Regions from separate parts of the Brenneria roseae subsp. americana genome, predicted to be linked through region 2. Evidence: predicted binding sites of a transcription regulator. Region 2 holds the regulator's gene; the other holds the start of a gene.
The links. Region 2 encodes Fur, which represses iron uptake genes when iron is present. Its sites were predicted from a motif close to ATAATAATGAGAACNACTATCAA; they were not measured.
Positions count from the first base shown of each region.

Region 1: a site for Fur is predicted at 4,436-4,458, ahead of B4923_RS11650 (Nramp family divalent metal transporter). Genes of this name have one in related genera too.

Region 1 is NZ_QDKJ01000008.1:65,323-73,285, forward strand. Features, by position in the region: gene tal (transaldolase) at 1-932, shown strand, start outside; gene B4923_RS11640 (glycerol dehydrogenase) at 1,334-2,431, shown strand; gene nudK (GDP-mannose pyrophosphatase NudK) at 2,511-3,089, opposite strand; gene B4923_RS11650 (Nramp family divalent metal transporter) at 3,159-4,397, opposite strand; gene grpE (nucleotide exchange factor GrpE) at 4,634-5,221, opposite strand; gene nadK (NAD(+) kinase) at 5,467-6,345, shown strand; gene recN (DNA repair protein RecN) at 6,431-7,963, shown strand, end outside.
Region 2 is NZ_QDKJ01000004.1:314,923-322,885, forward strand. Features, by position in the region: gene pgm (phosphoglucomutase (alpha-D-glucose-1,6-bisphosphate-dependent)) at 1-468, opposite strand, end outside; gene seqA (replication initiation negative regulator SeqA) at 505-1,035, opposite strand; gene ybfF (esterase) at 1,417-2,184, shown strand; gene ybfE (LexA regulated protein) at 2,425-2,706, shown strand; gene B4923_RS07345 (methyl-accepting chemotaxis protein) at 2,763-4,433, opposite strand; gene fldA (flavodoxin FldA) at 5,481-6,008, shown strand; gene fur (ferric iron uptake transcriptional regulator) at 6,334-6,783, shown strand; gene glnS (glutamine--tRNA ligase) at 6,924-7,963, opposite strand, start outside.

The DNA of each region.
Region 1 (7,963 bases), on a different contig from region 2:
TTAAACAGTTCACCGTCGTCGTCGCCGACAGCGGCGATATCGACTCCATTCGCCAGTTTGCGCCGCAGGACGCCACCACCAATCCGTCCCTGATCCTGAAAGCCGCCAGCCTGCCCCAGTATCAGCCGCTCTTCGATGACGCCCTCGCCTACGCCCGCCAACAAGGCGGCGGCAAAGAAACCCAACTCATCAATGCCGGCGACAGACTGGCGGTGAATATCGGGGCCGAAGTGCTGAAAAGCATTCCGGGCCGCATTTCCACCGAAGTGGACGCCCGACTCTCGTTCGATCGTGGAATGTGCGTGGCAAAAGCCCGTAAGCTCATCGGACTGTATCAGGAAAAAGATATTCCCCGCTCACGCATTCTGATCAAACTGGCCGCTACCTGGGAAGGTATTCGCGCCGCCAAAGAGCTGGAGCAAGAAGGCATCAACTGTAACCTGACGCTGCTGTTCTCCTTTGCCCAGGCCCGCGCCTGCGCTGAAGCGGGCGTATATCTGATTTCACCGTTTGTCGGCCGCATTTATGACTGGTATCAGGCCAAACAACCGGCCAGTGATTATCAGGTCGAGAACGATCCCGGCGTCCAGTCGGTGCGCAACATTTATGATTACTATAAGCGCTACCGCTACTCAACGGTGATAATGGGAGCCAGTTTCCGCAAAGTGGAACAGATTCTGGCGCTGGCAGGCTGCGATCGTCTGACCATTTCTCCGGCCCTGCTGGAACAGTTGAAAAACAGCAGCGCTCCCGTAGAACGCCAGCTGACACCTTCAACAGAAGCGTTTCATCAACCGTCGCCGTTATCCGAAGCGGAATTCCGCTGGGAACATCATCAGGACCCGATGGCCGTTGATAAACTGGCTGAAGGCATTCGTTTGTTCGCCGCTGACCAGCAGAAGCTGGAAGCGATGCTGGCGGCTAAACTGTAACCTCCAGAGTAAAGCATGTCCGCTCGTAAAGAACTTGCCAATGCCATCCGCGCGCTGAGCATGGATGGCATGCATTTATCGTCTTTCTGCTTCCTGAAATTTATGGAAGATACAGCATATTGAAAAATTTCGTTTTTTCACCCATCCCGCTTTTAACGACTATGCTTATACCCAATAGATTTTCAGGATGACATAGCAGATCCCCCCTCCGAGATTATGCGTTTTCGTCATGCCGGACCTGCTGCGTTATCACTGCATCGCCCCGAAAGGCCATTCTTCTTTTTTCTTTTGCACTGTGAGCTATCGACACCGGGAGAGCGGTTCACGGCACGCCATGACCGTAGCCGTCTTCCATGCTTTGCAACATTATCATTCACCAACACATCATCGAGGTAGATAGTATGAGCCACTTCATTTTCTCTTCACCAAGAAAATACGTTCAGGGCCGCGGCGTACTTGATGAACTGGGCGAACAACTCAAGCCGTTAGGAACCAAAGCGTTTCTCATGGCAGACAGCACCGTTTGGGACATCATCGGCCAACGCGTGGAAACCGCCTTAAAGCAGGCGGGCATCAGCCACCACTACGAGCGTTTTAACGGCGAAGCCTCCGGCAATGAGATCACCCGCCTTGCGGCGCTGGCTCGTCACGCCGGCACCGATATCATCGTCGGACTGGGCGGCGGCAAAACCCTGGATACCGCAAAAGCCATCGCGGACGAGTTGAAATGCAATGTAGCGATTGTACCCACCGTCGCGTCAACAGATGCGCCATGCAGCGCCCTGTCGGTGATTTATACCGATGACGGCGTCTTTGAATCTTATCGTTTTTACGACAAAAACCCCGATCTGGTTCTGGTCGACACCGCCGTGTGTGCTCAGGCTCCCGCACGCCTGTTCGCATCCGGTATCGCAGACGGCCTGGCAACCTTTATCGAGGCACAGGCCGTACTGCGCTCTCATTCACTCTCCATGCTGGGCGGCAAACCCACACTGGCGGGGATGGCGATTGCCGAAGTTTGTGAGAAAACCCTGCTGGCCTATGGTTATAGCGCCTATAAAGCGGTAGAAAAAGGTGTCGTGACACCGGCGGTGGAATCCGTGGTTGAAGCGAATACGCTGCTTTCCGGATTAGGTTTCGAGAATGGCGGTCTGGCCGGAGCCCATGCGATCCACAACGGTTTTACCGCCATAAAAGGCGATATACATCACCTCACTCACGGGGAAAAAGTCGCATACGGCACGCTCACCCACATGGTACTGGAGAAACGCGCCGATGAAGAGATTGCCCGCTATATCCGTTTCTATCGGGCGATCAAGATGCCAACCTTGCTGAAAGATCTGCATCTGGAAAATGAACCTTTTGAAAATTTGGTCAAGGTTGGCGAACTCGCGTGCAGTCAGGAAGACACGCTGAAAAATCTGGACAGCGCGATAACCGCAGAGGATGTTGCCCACGCCATTATCGCCGTCGATGCTTTCAGTAAAACGATCGATTAACAACATCGTCCGTTAATACGTCATGTCTCCCGGTCAAGCCGGGAGACATTGAACGAGAAGCCGTCCACGTCGGGGTCCGTTACTTCGCAAACCATCCCTGAATCTGCGCATGCTGTAATAGCATAATGGTCTTAGCGTCTTTAATCCGGCCATCGCTGATCATTTCCATTGCCTGCGTAAACGGCAGTTCCAGCACTTCAATATCTTCGTCGTCCACACCGCCACCCGCATTATCCCGCAAAGATTCGTCATACTCCGCCGCGAAGAAGTGCAGCCGTTCGGTGATGCCACCGGGTGACATATAGGCATCGAACAACTTTTCGACCTTGCCGATCGCATAGCCGGTCTCTTCGATCGCTTCATTACGGATACACTCTTCCGGCGAGTGATCGTCCAGCAATCCGGCGCAGGCTTCCAGCAACATGCCGCTTTCATTACCGTTGACATAGGTGGGAATCCGGAACTGGCGCGTCAGCACCACCGTGCCTTTCTCACGGTTATACAGCAGAATAGTCGCGCCATCGCCCCGGTCGTACACCTCACGGATCTGACGAACCACGCCGCCATTCTTTCTTTTTAAATCAAATACATATTTATTAAGAAGAAACCAATGGTCAGACAGTAGCTTCTTTTCAATGATAGTAATCGGCGACGACATAACTGAACCCCATTAAAGAAAGAATCAGTGCCTGATAATAAGACGACGCATGCCGGAATGCACGAGCCTTCACCACCCCAGAGCAGTGCTGATGAGCAGATAAAGATTGAGTGAAACAACGATGAAGACGATCGCTTTACCCGTGTTCTGTACCAGACGGCTATTCACCATATCTCCCATCAACGCCTTGTTGCCGGTAAAGGACAGCAGAGGAACCAGCGCCAGCGCAATACCGAAACTCAGCACCACCTGACTCAGGACCAGTACGCGGGTCGGTTCCATACCGGAGAGAATAACGATAAACGACGGCAGCATCGTGACCGTTCGCCGTACCCACAGCGGAATATGAAAGCGCACGAACCCCTGCATGACCACCTGTCCGGCCAGCGTGCCGACAACGGTTGAAGACAGCCCGGCCACGACCAGACTCAGCCCGAAAATAGTTGCCGCCGCTTGTCCTAACAAAGGTTCCAGCGTCAGATAAGCCCGATCGAGATCGGCGATATCCTGATTACCGCTGAAATGGAACGCCGCCGCCGCTGTCGCCATCATCGCCAGATTCACAAAACCGGCGATAGTCATGGCGATGGCGACATCGACTTTGGTGGCGGAATAACGTTCCGCACGGGTATGTCTGCCCTCATGCTGCGTCAGAGAAGAATGCAGGTATATCACGTGAGGCATGATCGTCGCCCCCAGCACACCGGCAGCCAGTAGCACGGCATCAGAGGTCGGCAGACTGGGAATCACCATCCCTTTTGTCAGGGCTGACAGTTCAGGGCGAGAGAACACCAGCTCGACAATGTAAGCCGCGGCGACAAACAGCAGCAGCCCGCCGATCACCATCTCCAGCGGTTTTTGTCCGCGCTTTTGCAACGTTAAAATCAGGAAAGTCGCAATGGCCGTCAGGGTCGCCCCTTCAAGCAGCGATACCCCCAACAGCAGTTTGAAACCGATCGCCGCGCCGATAAACTCCGCCAGATCGGTTGCCATGGCAATAATTTCGGCCTGAACCCAATAAGCCCAAACGGCAGGTCGGGGAAAACGCTCGCGGATCAGCTCGGCCAGATTGCTACCGGTCGCGATCCCGAGTTTGGCAGACAGCAGTTGGATCAGCATGGCCATGATATTGGCCCAAACCACCACCCACAGCAGCGTATAGCCATAGGCCGCGCCCGACTGGATATTGGTCGCGAAATTACCCGGGTCAATGTACCCGATCGCCGCAATAAACGCGGGCCCCATCAAAGAAAGTTTGATCTTCCTTGATGTACGGCTGACTGACCCGACGGTACGGCTATCCGGCATAGTATGCCCCTTCTAACCCTGCTGTTTTATCAACTCTCACATAAATGATAATGATTATCAAGTGCATCCAGAGCGGCAATACCAATTCTTCCAATAGCCAGAGATGATGATTTACCACGTGGATAAAAACATCTTTTTAACAAATAAAAACCAACAAAATATAAACAAAAAACCCCACGCCTGAGCATGGGGTTGACGCTGACGGCTGAGTCAACGAACGAAGCGGGCGAACAGGGTTATTCTTTCGCCTTGGAAACGGCCACCATCGCCGGGCGCAGCAGACGACCATTCAACGTATAGCCTTTCTGCATCACCATCATCACATAGTTAGGCTGATGATCGGCGGACTCCAGCATGGTCATCGCCTGATGCACTTCCGGATTAAACGGCACGTTCACCTCGCTGACCACTTCAATGCCAAACTTGTGCACGGCATCCAACAGGGATTTCAGCGTCAGTTCAACACCTTCAATCATTGACGCCAACGCTTCATTGGATTTGTCCGCCATATCCAATGCGCGCTCAAGATTATCGATCACCGGCAACATTTCGCTGGCGAATTTCTCCACCGCAAATTTATGCGCCTTCTCAACATCGATCTCCGCACGACGGCGAATATTATCGGCTTCAGCGCGGGCACGCAGTACACTATCGCGTTCGCGCTGCTGCAATTCACTCAGTTGCGCTTCCAGTTCGGCAATGCGCTCATCACGCGGGTCAGCTACGTCTGTCGTCTCTGGTACGGCTTCCGATTGACGCCCTTTTGCTGCATCCATTTGATCCAAGACTTGCTCGTCAGGCGTGTTCTGTTCTTTACTACTCATGAAATTCTCCGCGGTTTAGCATTAATCTCGCTAGTTGCTATTATGGGGATCAAAACCGGGGTTTCAAGGGAACCAGTCACATATACCCAATAGATTTCAAGTTGCAGGACGGCGGCAGCCGAAGGGGCAAGGCCCACGGATGGCCGGGTAGTGAGCGCAGCCAGCGCGCCTGCAACCTGAAAAAAGATGACGGGTATATTGGTTTTGCAGAACGTCGGCACACCACGCTGAGGACAATGACAGCAATGAATAAACCATTTAATTGTATTGGTATCGTCGGCCATCCGCGACACCCTACCGCGCTGGCCACCCATGAGATGCTTTATCATTGGCTGAGCGACAAAGGTTATTCGGTGCTTATTGAACAGCAGATTGCCCGCGAACTGAATCTGCAAGACGCGCCGACCGGCAGCCTGGCCGATATCGGGCAGTCGGCCGATCTGGCCGTGGTGGTCGGCGGCGATGGCAATATGCTCGGTGCCGCACGCGTCCTGTCCCGCTACGATATCAACGTCATTGGCGTTAACCGCGGCAACCTCGGTTTTCTAACCGACCTGGATCCGGATCATGCCCAGCAACAGCTTTCGGAAGTGCTCGACGGCCATTATCTGAGCGAGCGACGTTTTATGCTGGAAGCGCATATTTGCCGCGCCGAACAGCCAAACAGCATCAGCACCGCCATCAACGAAGTGGTACTCCACCCCGGAAAAGTCGCGCACATGATCGAATTTGAAGTCTATATTGACGACAAGTTTGCCTTTTCACAGCGTTCGGACGGCTTGATCATCTCCACGCCCACGGGCTCTACCGCTTATTCGCTCTCCGGCGGTGGCCCGATCCTCACCCCTTCGCTTGATGCCATTGCGCTGGTGCCGATGTTCCCCCACACGCTCTCGGCGCGTCCGCTGGTTATCAACAGCAGCAGCACGATTCGGTTGAAGTTTTCCCATATCACCAACGATCTGGAAATCAGCTGCGACAGCCAAATCTCACTGCCGGTACAGGAAGGGGAAGAAGTTTTCATCCGTCGCAGCGAACATTACCTTAATTTGATCCACCCGAAAGATTACAGTTATTTCAATACGTTAAGCACAAAACTCGGCTGGTCGAAAAAATTATTCTAAAATTTTCGCCAGCCACTTTACTGTATATAAAACCAGTTTATACTGTATGAAATCACACCTTGTTTTTACATACAGGAAAACTATCATGCTGGCGCAACTCACTATCAGTAACTTCGCCATCGTGCGCGAGTTAGAAATTGATTTTCAGGCAGGAATGAGCGTGATTACCGGCGAAACCGGCGCCGGGAAATCCATTGCCATTGACGCCCTCGGCCTTTGCCTGGGAAATCGCTCCGACGCCAGCATGGTCAGGCCGGGCGCTACCCGCGCCGATATTTGCGCCCGCTTTTCTCTGGTCGATACCCCCATCGCACACCGATGGCTTGAAGAAAATCAGTTGGATGACAGCAATGAATGCCTGCTGCGCCGGGTGATTGGCGCAGACGGTCGTTCGCGCGGTTTTATCAATGGAACCGCCGTGCCCTTGTCGCAGCTGCGTGAGCTCGGCCAATTGCTGATTCAGCTTCACGGTCAGCACGCCCACCAGCTACTGCTCAAACCAGAACATCAAAAATATCTGCTGGATGCGTATGCGGACGAACCCAAACTACTTGGGGCGATGCAGCAAATCTGGCAGCAATGGCATCAAAGCTGCCGTGAACTGGCGCAATTGCAGCAGGCGGCTATCGAACGGGAAGCACGCCGCGAACTTCTGCAATATCAATTGAAAGAACTGAATGAATTCGCCCCCCAGTCCGGTGAATACGAGCAAATCGATGCCGAATACAAACGGCTGGCGAACAGCGGTCAGCTGCTGGCTTTGAGTCAACAAACATTGCAATTGCTCAGCGAAAATGAAGAACAGAACATACTCAGCATGCTGCACAGCGTTAAACATCAGCTCGGTGAGTTGATCAGTATGGATGAAAAGCTGTCTGGCGTGCTCAGCATGCTGGAAGAAGCCGGTATTCAAATTAGTGAGGCCAGTGATGAACTGCGTCACTACGGCGATCAAATGGATCTCGATCCCATCCGGCTATACGAACTTGAGCAACGGCTATCTCGCCAGATGACGCTGGCCCGTAAGCATCATATCGCGCCAGAAGCCTTACCCGCTTATTATCAGCAACTACTGGAAGAGCAACGCTTGCTGGAACAGCAGGAAAGCGACCACGAAACGCTCAGCGCAACGGTCAGCGCCTACCACCAGCAGGCGCTGCACGTCGCGGAACAATTGCATGTTCGTCGACAGCATCACGCCAGTGAATTAGCCCAGCTTATCACTGCCAATATGCATGAGCTGGCCATGCCACATGGTCACTTCAACATTCAGGTGAAATTTACGCCCGAATACCTGACCGCCAGCGGTGCCGACAGCATTGAATTTTGTGTCACAACCAACCCCGGTCAACCACATCAACCACTGTCAAAAGTGGCATCTGGCGGGGAGCTGTCACGTATTGCACTGATTATTCAGGTCATCACCGCACGTAAAATGGATACGCCGGCGTTGATTTTTGATGAAGTGGATGTGGGTATCAGCGGCCCGACGGCGGCGATTGTGGGCAAAATGCTGCGCCAACTGGGGGAATCGACGCAGGTCATGTGCGTCACTCACCTGCCACAGGTCGCAGGTTGTGGTCATCAACATTTCTTTGTCAGCAAGCAAACCGACGGC
Region 2 (7,963 bases):
TTTAATGCCGCCATCTTCCGGCGGGTTGTGAGACGGGGTAATCACGATGCCATCAGCCAGCGCACCGCCTTGACGGTTGTGCACCAGAATAGCGTTGGAAACCGCAGGCGTTGGCGTAAAGCCGTTGTCCTGCTGAACAACCACATCCACACCGTTGGCCGCCAGCACTTCCAGTACCGAAATGAAAGCGGGTTCAGACAAAGCATGCGTATCTTTACCAACATAGCACGGGCCGCTAATACCCTGTTTTTTACGCTCTTCCGCAATCGCCTGCGCAATCGCCAGAATATGCATTTCATTAAAACTGTGACGCCCTGCACTACCACGGTGGCCGGAAGTACCAAACTTCACCGCATGCGCGGCATTCCCAACCTCCGGACGCAAAACATAATATTGTGACGTCAGTTGCGCCACATTAATTAAATCGCTCTGCTGGGTGGGTTTCCCTGCTCTTGGGTGATTAGCCATCGGCATTTCTCCCTGACGCTGTTGTCAAATAAAGAGTTAAATAGTTCCGCAAACTTTCTCTGTCAGTTCAGCAGGGAACTGCATCATCAGCATGATGTGTTCAACCATGCTGCGTTTACGACCGGTATTCGTGTTGGTAATGACCCAGTATGGCGTACCCGGTATATGCTTGGGTTTCGTGTGTGTGCCATTCTGAAGTAAAGTTTGCTGATCGCCGGCAAAATACACGCGCGTGCGGCCATGAAGTGATTCCGTCGCCACGGCAAACTCCGGCGGAGACAAGGTATACAGCGTGGACAGTACCAGCATAAAGCGATTGATTGCTTTATTCTGTTCAGCGTATTCGTCCGATAACAGCAGCTCGCGCAGCGTGCGGATCCGATCGCGTGGCCCCGGCATCGACGCCGGTTGAGCCGTGACTGCCGATTCCTGTACTTGCGGTACGACAACCTGGCCAGCGGTAAATTTCAACATACGCCGTAAAATATCCGATGCGCTCTCACCAATATGCTGTGTGTGGCTGGCGATATAACGATAAAGCTCTTCGTCGACCTCAATAGTTTTCATCTTTATCCAGTACTGTTTTATTACCCAATAGATTTCAACGTACAGAAGTCGGCAACTGAACAAAGCCCCTGGAACTTAGCTAAAATCTGCCTGGAGCAGATTTGAACGCTGCTTGCTGCGCCCCGGGGAGCCCAGGTAATTCAGGAAGCCGACACGCCTGCATTTGAAAGATGACGGGTATATTACTTAAATCAATCGTCAAGGAGTATACAAGCGATCAAACATTCTCGAACAGCGCCATAGCACAGACAATGCAAAAAGTCGGATTATGCCCCAATGTCTCTGCTTCTGCTCAAGCGGCCGTCCCTGTTCCTTCAACGACAGCATAATGTCGTAAAGTCATGATACCCTAAGCGCCTGTCTCTCTGAATGAACTTCACCATGAAATTGAATTATCGTTGGAAAAATGCTCATCAGCCGCAGGGCAAGCGACCCGTTATCCTTATTCATGGCCTGTTTGGCAATCTGGATAATCTTGGGGTATTGGGTCGGGAGTTGCAAAACCAACACGATATCCTACAAGTTGATTTACGCAATCACGGCTTGTCACCACGCTCGTCACAGATGACATATCCAGCCATGGCGCAGGATATTCTGGCGTTAATGGATGACTTAAACATTGAACGAGCCATCGTCATCGGCCATTCAATGGGCGGGAAAGTTGCTATGTCGCTTACTGCGCTGATTCCGGATCGGCTGGAAAAACTGGTAGTGATTGATATTGCGCCGGTGGATTATCAGCTGCGCCGACACGATGTTATTTTTACCGCGCTCAGGGCCGTCACCGAAGCAGGCATTACATCGCGTTCGGACGCTGCCGGATTGATGCGTCAGTTCATTAAAGAAGAAGGCGTGATTCAGTTTCTGCTGAAATCATTCCAGCAAGGTGAATGGCGCTTTAACGTGCCGGTATTGTGGGAGCAGTACGAGAATATCGTCGGTTGGCAGGTTGTTCCCCCGTGGCAAGGGCCGATTTTGTTTATTCGCGGTGAAAACTCACCCTACCTGGATGATATCTATCGTGATGCCTTATTAAGCCAATTCCCGACAGCCCGCGCATATGTGATCAGCGGCGCCGGTCACTGGGTGCATTCTGAAAAACCGGACGCGGTTTTACGCGCCATTCATCGTTTCCTGGATGCCGGTTGACCAGACAGGCCGTCAACGACAGTTAACCGTTGTCGCCGCCAGTGCGGCTAAGGTATGATGGCGCTCGCAGTAGAGGGACGGCTGATTCAGCCACAGGCATTGTAACCACATCATCAAAATGCACGCGTTATATACCTCATAGATTTCATCATGCAGGCAAACCAGATCGCCGGTTTCATGAAAGATAAAGGACGTAGGATGTGCGCGTTTTGGTCCGAATACCTTGCAGTATCATTACCTATGGCAAAAGAACAAACGGATCGCACCACGCTGGATCTGTTCGCAGATGAACGTCGCCCGGGCCGCCCGAAGACCAATCCGCTTTCACGTGATGAACAGCTAAGAATCAATAAGCGTAACCAGCTGCGACGCGATAAAGTTCGCGGATTGCGGCGTATTGAATTAAAAATCAATAGTGAGGCAGTGGATATACTGAATAGTCTGGCGGAACAACGGAATATCAGCCGTAGCGAACTCATTGAGCAAATACTGTTGGCGCAGTTGGCCGACCAATCGTCCTGAAATATCGATTTATGAAATTTGTACAGTGTCATCCCTGACACTGAGGAAAACCAGACTCAGAATTTTTCCCAATTATCCTGGCTGGGTGGCAGCGCTTTTCTGACAGACGTAGCGGCTACCGCTTTTGGCGCCGGCGCTGAATTTGCCACTGCCCGCGACTGTGGATGTTGCTCAGACAGCTGGAATAAAGAAACCGTCTGGTTCAGCAGCGCCGCCTGTTCCTCAAGGGATTGCGCAGCGGTCGAGGCCTGTTCCACCAGCGCCGCATTCTGCTGAGTCACGCTGTCCATCTCCGCGATCGCCTGACCGACCTGCGCAATGCCTTTGCTTTGCTCTTCCGAAGCAGACGCAATTTCTCCCATGATGTCTGTTACATTCGTCACCGCCCGCACAATTTCATGCATGGTGTTACCGGCATCTTCAACCAGATTCGACCCGGTATCCACACAGCGTACCGATTCGGAAATCAGCCCTTCAATTTCCTTCGCGGCTTGTGCACTGCGCTGCGCAAGACTGCGGACTTCCCCTGCCACCACGGCAAAACCACGGCCCTGCTCACCGGCTCGTGCGGCTTCTACCGCGGCGTTAAGCGCAAGAATGTTCGTCTGGAAGGCAATGCCGTTAATCACGGTGGTAATCTCAGCAATCTTTCTCGAACTGCCAGAGATTTCCGACATGGTTTTCACCACATTTTCAACGATATCGCCACCTTTTTTCGCGGTTGTTGACGCTTGCAGCGCCAATTGGCTGGCATGGTTGGCATTTTCCGCATTCTGCTTCACTGTTGCCGTCAATTGCTCCATGCTGGCAGCGGTTTCTTCCAGCGCGGAAGCCTGCTGTTCCGTACGTGATGACAAATCGTTATTGCCAGCCGCAATCTCTGATGCGCCCTGATAAATAGAGTCTGTACTGTTGCGGATTGTGCTGACGGTATTCGCCAGACTGGTTTGCATTTCCCGCAATAGCGGAAACAATTTACCAACGCAGTTGTGGCCAAAATCGATAATCGGCTTGCCTAGCTGGCCGGAAGCAATGACGCTGAAATGGTCGCGCAGCTCGTTCAATGGACGAGTCAGACAGATCACCAGATAGCGGTCGGTCAGGAACAGCATCATCAAACCGACCACCAAACCGGTCAACAAGATATTCTGACCGATCGAGGTAATCTGTTCGAATCGAATCCCCGCCGCATCAAACTTGTCAGCGCTGGCTTTACTGAAAGCGGTCAGCGATGCGCCGAACTGCCGGCTCAGCGGCGGAACCACGTTTTTAGCCTGATCCTGATAATCATCCAACGCATTGGCGGCCGCCTTTTGGTATAGCGGATCAACGCCCTGTGTAATCAGATTACCCCAGTCACGGCTGACCGCTTGCACCAGCGCATCATCCAGACCGGCATGATCGATGGCATTAAACGCGATCAAATCAGATTTTAAAGTATTCAACGCGTTCAAAGCGGATGCCTGCTCTTTATCCGCTGAATCATTATCGCCATTGCGGCGATAATCAACCGCTCGCGCCAAACGCGTGACCATACGAAAATACTGATCGTTGCCTTGATTGACAAAGTTCGTGTTTTGCACCAGCAAACTGCTGGTCTTGGATGTCGCTGTCATCTCTTTAAAAGAGAACATGGTATAGATAGAGACACCGCCCCATAACACGCAAAAGGTGCCTAACACCCACAGCATCGCCGTTCTAATGGCGATATCTTTTAATAGTCTCATAGCTTGCTCCAAACCTAAGCATTAAAATAACAAGGATGGCTTTTTATCGTTAATCAACAGACAGTTTTCAGAAAAAACCATGTCATGAAATATGTTACATCTCCCCCAATGTTCAATTTCATTGTGTTGAAAACAAAAGGGACCACGCTGACTAATCGACAAAATTCAGAGAATATTTAGCGTTGGAGATACCTTTCTTCAATTTATTGTTCTATTCCGAGAACAATTTCATAAATTTTCAGATATATAAGAATATTAAGTATCGTAAATGCCGCTGAAGAAGGTTAGCGACACTAACCGCAGCATATGAAAAAATCCGGTCACAGACAGTACGACGATACAATGAGCGGCAACCATGGCGAAGCACAGCACAGATCACCGATGTCAGGTTGATTTTCAGGTGTCTGGCCATACCCCGAAAGATAATATTCCGATTGCCGATAAAATTTAAACTTTTCAATTTCATACGGCCATACTACATATAGCTTATCATCTTCGTCATGATGATATTTGTTTAAAAATCCAACACACATCTCATGATTTGCCGAAAATTGTCCGGCTAGTAACCTGATAACGTGACAAAATTAGCGTAAAAGACGAAAAGATAAAATCAAAATGGCATTTCATTATTCTTTAAGCAAAAAATATAACATTTTATTTTTTAGCACACCGATTTTAATATTTCATTCGCACGCTAACATTTCAATAGGATAAAGAATAAGTGGATATGAGAAATAACCGCCTGATATTTCCCATTCCCTCCTTCAACCAATTCCGCATGCCTGTGACAACCTTACCGCGCTGTGCGTCATCAACCATCCCCTCGTTTAAAGACGATGGCAGCATGATTGACATTGCCACTCGCATACCAGATTGCCTTGAATATGCGTGTGTTAACCAACGCCAAACCGAAGTGGATAAAACCTCACCCAATTTACGTATCCTTACCGATACGAGTTTCTCATGCAGGTTGTGTCTGTTATTATGAGCCGATAAGTGGGTGAGACATGGCACCATACCATTAAGAATCAAGAGGTTATTTAATTCATGGCACTGATAGGCATTTTCTTTGGCAGTGATACTGGCAATACTGAAAACATTGCCAAGACGATCCAACAGCAGCTGGGCACCGACGTTGCTGAAGTTCATGACATCGCCAAAAGCAGTAAAGAAGATCTCGAAGCTTTCGATATCCTGCTGTTGGGTATTCCGACCTGGTATTATGGTGAAGCCCAATGCGACTGGGATGACTTTTTCCCGACGCTGGAAGAGATCGATTTCACCGGCAAACTGGTTGCCCTGTTTGGCTGTGGCGATCAGGAAGATTATGCAGAATACTTCTGCGATGCCATGGGCACCATTCGTGACATCATCGAGCCACGCGGTGCGACCATTGTCGGGCACTGGCCGACAGAAGGTTATTACTTTGAAGCATCGAAAGGTCTGGCGGATGACAACCATTTCATCGGTCTGGCCATTGACGAAGATCGTCAACCTGAACTGACCAGCGAACGCGTAACGACCTGGGTTAAACAGATCAGCGAAGAGTTGAACCTGAAAGAGCTGGTTGGTTAATATTGTTTCTGGCCCTGATAGCACGATCAGGGTCAGATCAATAGGAAAAACCTTTCATAATAATTGACACATTTTTTTAACTTCCCGCCATAAACCTGTACAATAAACCCATCGGTTTTGTACGTGCATGAATGTTTCTTCATTTATCAACAACACATTGCGTCAATACCTATAATAGGTGTAGGGACAACATTGTTAACATTCCATGGTTTCCATTTTGCATGCACGGTTCTATAATTGGGACGCTATTACATTTTTTGAGCCGACCGATGTCATAGGCTAGATAGCCTCCATTGATATAAGTAAGCAACAGGACTAAATCCGCATGACTGACAATAACACCGCATTAAAGAAGGCCGGCCTGAAAGTCACTCTTCCAAGACTGAAAATTCTGGAAGTATTGCAGGACCCAGAGTGCCATCACGTCAGTGCGGAAGATTTATACAAAAAACTGATTGATATGGGCGAAGAAATTGGTCTGGCGACCGTTTATCGCGTACTTAATCAGTTTGATGATGCTGGTATTGTCACCCGCCATAATTTTGAAGGTGGTAAATCAGTTTTTGAATTGACTCAACAACATCATCATGACCATCTGATTTGCCTGGATTGTGGCAAAGTCATTGAATTCCGCGATGAATATATTGAAGCGCGTCAGCGCGAAATCGCAGAAAGACATGGTATCAAACTGACAAACCACAGTTTGTATCTGTATGGCCATTGCAGCGCAGGGGATTGCCGTGAAGACGAAACCCTGCACGATGCAAGAAGATAAATCGACCGCATAAAAAATCCGCCGGAGCGACTTTTAACGTCGCCTGCGACGGCCCGCAGGGTGACGGGCAGGATCGCCCGTCATAAAATAAAACCGCCTCGGCGGTTTTATTTTTATATTACCGGGTACTCTGTTCGGCATTAGCCGACCCAGGTATCCCGCAAGCCGGCAGTACGGTTAAACACCAGATGCTCTGCACTGGAGTAAACACGATCTGCGCAGAAATAACCTTCTCGTTCAAACTGATAGGCCTTCTCTGCTTCAGCCTGCGCCAGGCTGGCTTCGACAAATCCATAAGTAATCTTCAGTGAATCCGGGTTAATGGTGGACAGGAAATCCTCCGCCGCGGCCGGGTTCGCGACGCTGAACAAACGATCATACAGACGGAATTCTGCCGGCAACGCATGGGCTGCTGACACCCAATGAATCACCCCTTTCACTTTGCGGCCATCTGCCGGATCTTTACTTAACGTTTCAGGATCGTAGCTGCAATAAATAGCGGTGATCGTGCCCTGCTCGTCTTTCTCGATACGTTCGGCTCTGACCACGTAAGCATTACGCAGGCGAACTTCTTTACCCAGCACCAAACGTTTGTATTGCTTGTTGGCTTCTTCACGGAAGTCGGCGCGATCGATATAAATCTCACGGCTGAACGCGACCTGGCGAGTCCCCATCTCCGGCTTATTCGGATGATTTGGCATGGTAACCCACTCTTCATGGTCTGAAGGCAGGCTTTCAATAATCAGCTTCACCGGATCCAGAACCGCCATGGCACGCGGCGCATTTTCGTTCAGATCGTCGCGGATACAGGATTCCAACGCCGCCATTTCGACGTTATTATCCTGCTTGGTAATCCCGATGCGAACACAGAACTCACGGATAGACGCCGCACTATAACCGCGACGACGCAAACCAGAAATGGTTGGCATACGCGGATCGTCCCATCCCTCGACAACCTTTTCCTCGACCAGCAGATTCAACTTGCGCTTGGACATGATGGCATATTCAAGATTCAGGCGAGAAAACTCATACTGACGTGGATGGCAAGGAACCGTAATGTTGTCCAGTACCCAGTCATACAAACGACGATTATCCTGGAATTCCAACGTACACAGGGAGTGCGTCACGCCTTCCAGCGCATCGGAAATGCAGTGGGTAAAGTCATACATCGGGTAGATGC